One region of the Ureibacillus sp. FSL K6-3587 genome, then DNA from elsewhere that is predicted to be linked to it. Evidence: predicted binding sites of a transcription regulator. Region 1 holds the regulator's gene; the other holds the start of a gene.
What was found. The regulator LexA, encoded in region 1, represses DNA repair genes until DNA is damaged. The targets are predictions, from matches to a motif close to CGAACATATGTTCG.
Positions count from the first base shown of each region.

Region 1 (3,208 bases):
GAAGATGCTCTTTTCCCATTGTAAGCAGAAAGCTCTATTCCGGTCCGAATCTCTATTAGTAAAAATGAATCTTTTTTCTGTCAAACCTTTGTCACTATGAAGCAAAAGATGTCGAAAACAATCGGAATATGCAGCATTTAAAGTAAGAAATGTTCAAACTCTTTGCCTTTGGTCAGGAATATTTTAGCCATAAAGGAGGAAACCTGCATAAAACCGATAATTGGCATCACGTTGGATTGGGATGATGGGATATATAAGGTTAATGAGGCGTACGTGAAAGCGGTGGTGGATGCGGGAGGAGTCCCAGTCTGCCTGCCATATGCCGAAGAATCGGCTGGCGACCGGATGATTTGTACAATTGATGGGTTATTGCTTACCGGCGGAGGGGATATCAATCCAATTTTCTTTGGAGAAGAACCGCTTCCAAAGTTGGGAAGGGTCTTCACGAAACGGGATGAACGGGAAATCCAATGGACAAAACTGGCGATCCAACACCATATTCCGATTCTTGCCATTTGCCGTGGTTTGCAAGTATTGAATGTGGCGCTTGGGGGAACCATTTACCAGGATATTTATGATCAATTGGAAGGAAAGGTTCTCCTTCATTCCCAAACCTCTCCCCGCTTTGAAACGTCCCATTTTGTACAGCTTCAAAAACAAAGCCGATTGAGCCGAATTGTTCAATCGGACAAAATCTCAGTAAATTCCTTCCATCATCAGGCGATTAAGGATGTTGCGGCAGATCTCAGGGTTGTCGGAGTATCAAGCGATGGCATAGTGGAAGCGGTGGAACATCAAACGGCTCCGTTCTGTCTGGGCGTTCAATGGCATCCGGAACAATTGGCCATTTGCGGCGAAGAGGTTTCAAAGAAGTTATTTGAAGCATTTGTTCATGCCTGTAGAAAAAAATAAAATAAAAAAACTCGCATTCCAATTAAGAGATTGCGAGTTTTTTTATTTCATTAATGAAATCTTCGGTACAAACCAACAACGATTCCCAAGATGGTCACTTTATCCACAATAATCGGATCCATCGCCGAGTTTTCCGGTTGAAGTCGGAAGTGGTCTTTTTCCTTATAAAAACGTTTCACGGTCGCTTCATTTTCTTCGGTCATGGCAACTACAATATCCCCATTATTCGCAGTGGATGTTTTCTTTACAATGACATAATCCCCGTCCAAAATCCCTGCTTCAATCATCGAATCCCCCATCACTTCCAACATGAATAATTGATCGTTGCTTGTTCCGTATGCGTCAGGTAAAGGAAAGTATTCCTCGATGTTCTCGATCGCTGTAATTGGGCTTCCGGCAGTCACCCGGCCAACCAATGGCACATGAATTACTGATTGTTTTTGCGGTTCTTCTTCACCATCCAATATTTCAATCGCCCGAGGTTTTGTCGGGTCTCTTCGGATATATCCTTTTTGTTCCAGGCGCGTAAGGTGACCATGTACTGTTGAGCTGGAGGCAAGCCCAACCGCCTCACCTATTTCCCGAACGGATGGAGGATATCCTTTTGCCCGAACTTCCTTCTTTATAAATTCCAAAATATCTCTTTGCCTTTTTGACAGCTTTTCCATCGTGGTCACCTCTAATGTGAATAGTTTTACATATTTTACATATAGTATAGCAATGAATCTCGGAGAATGCAAACACAAGTTCGAAAAACACTCTTGACAAAAACGTACGTTCGTATTAAAGTAAGAACAGATATTCGGAACAAACATTCGTAAAAGGGGAAGAAAATTATGGCTTGGTTAAAAAGAAATCATTACTTAAAAGTGCTGATTATTGTTTCTTTAATCATAATTGCTTATATTTTTATTACAGATGAAGGGGAATTGACTTTCGAACAAATTACAATCAAAGAAGGCGATACCCTTTGGACATTGGCGGATCGCTATAAAGGAAATTTGACGAAAGAGGATTGGATTCGGATGGTGGCGGTTGAAAACAATCTTGACGGAGAACATATCATTGCCGGAGAAACGTTGATGATCCCGGTTCCGAAAGATGCGATCTATATTGCCATTAATGAAGAGGATGAAATTCAATCAGTAAAGGTAGCGAGCAAACGATAATGGGAAATAACAAGGCGGTTATTTATGCAAGAGTAAGTACGGAAAAAGCTGAACAGGAAACTTCCCTGGAACGGCAAAAGGAAGAGCTTTCACGATATGCCCGAAGTTTGGGCTTTCGTGTGGATAATATATTTGAAGATTGCCACAGCGGTTATGATGTAGATCGTGATGGACTGCTTGAAATGCTGGATTATATTTCGGAAAATGAAATTTCTGCTGTCTTCGTACAGGATGAAACCCGATTAGGCCGTGGACATGCCCGGGTAGCGGTACTGCATTTGCTTAAAAAAAGCGAGACGGATGTATATTCCCTTAATGATGCCGGTCCATTGAAATTGAACGAAATGGACGAAATGCTGTTGAAAATATTAGCGATTGTAGAGGAGTATCAACGGAAAATACATAATGCAAAAATTCAGCGGGGAATGCGCCGGGCCGTTGAAAACGGATATCGTCCCGAACGGAATTTCAAAAATAAACATAATCGTGAGGGAAGGGGCCGGATTGAAGTTCCTGTTGAAGAAATTGTCAAGCTGCGGGAAAAGGGGTTGACATTTCAAGAAATTGCATCCACTTTAAGAGGATTGGGATATGATGTGAGCAAAGCAACCGTTCACCGCAGATATATGGAATATAAAGAAAGACTTGAAGGCTAATCTGCTTGCACTTCGGGTCTTTTTTTCATATTCTTTTTGTATTGAAAGGGAAAGGTGTGATTGAATGTTACCAAAAGAAAAGATCGACCGTATCAATGAATTAACAAGAAAAGCAAGAGAGGGCAAATTGACGGAAGAGGAAGCAAAAGAGCGAACATTGCTTCGGAAGGAATATTTGGAGTCTTTCCGGGAATCTTTCAGAAAGACCATCGAAAACGTGCAAATTTTTGATATTGAAGGAAATGATGTTACACCGGAAAAAATAAAACAACTTCGCCGCAACCGATTAAATTGACGAAGTCCTGGTGATGTCAAATAAATGTAAGCTAACACACAATATTCCTAAAAAATAGATTGTTTTCTATGGAAATGTTGTCTAAACTGAATACGGAACTATTTTTAGCACGAGAAAGGATGTCAAAAAATGACAACTACAGCGGATTTATTAGCAATTAATGCAATCCGAACTTT
Region 1 covers NZ_CP151969.1:3,379,876-3,383,083, reverse strand. Annotated here, with positions in the region: gene NSS77_RS16730 (gamma-glutamyl-gamma-aminobutyrate hydrolase family protein) at 163-912, shown strand; gene lexA (transcriptional repressor LexA) at 963-1,580, opposite strand; gene NSS77_RS16720 (LysM peptidoglycan-binding domain-containing protein) at 1,749-2,081, shown strand; gene NSS77_RS16715 (recombinase family protein) at 2,081-2,737, shown strand; gene NSS77_RS16710 (DUF896 domain-containing protein) at 2,802-3,032, shown strand; gene tkt (transketolase) at 3,162-3,208, shown strand, end outside.

Region 2 (3,208 bases), 300 kb from region 1:
GGTTATCAATTGGCATTGTTTACCCAAACAAAAGGTTTTGTCCAAATTGGATGGAATATAGAACAAGGTTCATTTCCGAAAATTCGCAAACAGCCCTTAGAGGAGTTTTTGCTCAAATTCATTCAGGCGTTTCCGGAATTGGAAGAAACGGTTCGAAAACATATTACGTCCTGGGAAGATTTTGTTTTGCTCGATGTACATAGCAATTTTACGGAAGTTTGGAAAAAGGACAATGTACTGTTGATTGGGGATGCATGCCACACCATGACGCCGACCGGGGCCTTTGGGTTGAACAGTGCATTGGTGGATGCGGATCGGTTGGCGGAATGCATTGAACCGGGCAATATCAATGAATCAAAGTTAATACAATGTGAAAAGCAAAGAAAAGAGGAAGTAAAAAAACTGCTCGATTTACAAATCGAGAAGGAAAAAAACTTCGCAAATCAATTTATTATCATAGAATAGACAGAAAGTGGGTTTATGGTGAATATCGGATTTGATATTGATGATACGTTAATCAATCTGAGGGAACACGCTTTCCATATATATAATACAAAATTGGGAAAACAGGTGGATATCGCCCTTTTTCATCAGTTAAAAAGGGTTGAAATCCATGAACTTTTTGGGTTGAACGATGAACAGGGGCATCATTTGTGGAATTCCTTGGTGGAAGAAATTTATTTTTCCGATTGCCCTGCTTTCGAGGGGGCGATTGAATTTGTCAACCGGCTCGAAAGGGAAGGGCATGCCATTTTTTATATCACATCGAGACCGAAACAGTATTGTCAAAAAACGAGAAATTGGTTGAAAGAAAAAGGCTTTCCGGTCGTTGATCGACAATTTTATTGCGGAATGAAAGATCATGAGAAAGTGGAAATCATTAAGAAATTGGAATTGGATGTTTATTTTGATGATAAGCCCGCCGTTCTTGAAACGTTAAAAAGTTCGAACATTCATGTGTATGTGAAAAATCAATCCTATAATGAGCAAGTGCTTTTCCCGAGGGTTTATGAATGGAACAATTTCCAATTATTTTAAGGATGTACGAAAAAACCGAATGGCCGAAATAAATGGCCATTCGGTTTTCGTATGGATAGAAGGGGTATCTATTCATAAGCTTAATAAATAAGCAAATTAAACGTATTTTAATAAATTTGCGCTCAATAATCGTTGTCTTACAAGAATTCCTGCCCAAGCGGCGATGACACCTTTGATGATTTCCAATAGGATGAACGGTGCCGCACCGGCCATGAATGCCGCAAGAAATGACATGTCTGCGACCACTTTGAGCCAAAGGGTGCCAAAGGCCAGTGTCAGCATCATTCCTGCCACATTGGCGATCAATCCATGAAGATAAGTATAACCGAATTTATTTAAATACCAGCCCATGAATAATGCGGTAGGAATAAAGCCGATAATATAGCCGCCAGTTGGCCCGACAATAATGGAAAGTCCGCCAGACATTCCTGTAAATACCGGTAAACCGATCGCTCCAAGCAAACAATAAACAAGCACGCTTAAAGTGCCGTATTTTAAACCTAAAATAGTAACAATAAGTCCGATGGCGAGTGTTTGTCCGGTAATCGGAATGAGCGGAAGCGGGATTGTTATTTGAGCTAAAACGGAAATAATCGCTGCTCCAAATGCAATCAATACAAGTCCATATGTTTTTGAAGACGTCACAATTCTTATCCCCCTTTGTTAACCTTTCTCTATATTTGGTTTACAAAAAGGATATCGAACATTTTTTTAAAAGTCAATATGATGTTGATAGTAAATTTGAATCATCATGGGTTTTTTACAGGGCGAATCGAAAAAGGTGGTTTTTTTCGGTTTATGATAAAATAATGTGTAAAGAAACCGGGGAGGAAAAGAGATGGCAAGGGTCATTTTTCATGTCGACATGAACAGTTTCTATGCTTCTGTGGAACAGGCCTATCATCCCGAATTGAAAGGGAAGCCGATCGCGATTGCCGGAAATCCGAAAGAACGCCGCGGCATCATCGTCACAAGTTCCTATGAAGCAAGGGCAAAAGGCGTTTATACGACGATGATTGTTCAAGAAGCATTGAAAAAATGTCCGGAATTGATCCTCCTTCCTCCCGATTTTCAAAAGTACCGTGAAGCCTCAAAAGCGATGTTTACCATTTTGAGAAGCTATACCAAACTGGTTGAACCGGTATCCATAGACGAAGGTTATATGGATGTGACCGAAGTGGCCAAAGAGCGCCATCCTTTGGAACTTGCAAAAGAGATACAGCTTAGAATCTACAATGAATTGGATTTGCCATGTTCCATCGGCATTGCCCCCAACAAATTTTTGGCAAAAACGGCCTCTGACATGAAAAAACCGATGGGCATCACTGTGCTCAGAAAGAGGGAAGTGCCGGAAAAACTGTGGCCACTCCCGGTGATAAAAATGCATGGAGTCGGAGAGAGCACCGCTAAAAAACTGGAATCTTTAGGTATTTATACCATCGGCGATTTGGCCAATGCCCATGAAGGACTATTAAAAGAAGCCTTTGGAAAAATCGGGGTCCGGCTAAAAAGGAGAGCCAACGGAATTGATTCAAGGGAAGTGGATCCGGAATCCATTTACGAAACGAAAAGCGTCGGAAATTCCACCACCCTTCCCTATGACATAACAGAAATGAAGGACATTGAAAGCACGTTTTTAAAACTATCCGGAAAAGTGGCGGAAAGGCTGGAGGCTAAAAATTTATGCGGTTCCACCATCACGATCCAAATCCGGGATTGCCATTGGAATAACCATACGAAAAGCAAAACGGTGCAAAATCCGATTTATTTGAAAAAGGATCTTTATCATGAGGCCATGGAATTATTTTCTAAGGCATGGGATGGTACGCCGATTCGGCTTCTGGGTGTCACCGTTTCCAATGTGATGGATAAAAAACATCTGGCCGAACAACTTACGATTTTCAACTATGAGCAATTTGCAAAAGAAGAACCGATTTATGAAATCATTTATGAAATGGAAAAGAAGTTTGGTAAAGGAATCATTCAAAAAGGAATCGATGTAAAGAAAAAGAGCTATGCATCAAAAACAAGTTTTAGTAAAGACTTCCTGGAAGATTTAAAAGAAGAATTGTAAGAATGGAGATTCAACATGGAACTGGAATTTTTAGGCACAGGAGCAGGAATGCCTTCAAAAGAACGAAATACAAGTTCCCTTGCAATGAAATTGTAT
Region 2 covers NZ_CP151969.1:3,076,671-3,079,878, reverse strand. Annotated here, with positions in the region: gene NSS77_RS15160 (FAD-dependent monooxygenase) at 1-465, shown strand, start outside; gene NSS77_RS15155 (HAD family acid phosphatase) at 484-1,038, shown strand; gene NSS77_RS15150 (biotin transporter BioY) at 1,135-1,683, opposite strand; gene NSS77_RS15145 (DNA polymerase IV) at 1,877-3,112, shown strand; gene rnz (ribonuclease Z) at 3,128-3,208, shown strand, end outside.
Region 2: the regulator LexA is predicted to act here: its motif matches at 1,739-1,752, upstream of NSS77_RS15145 (DNA polymerase IV).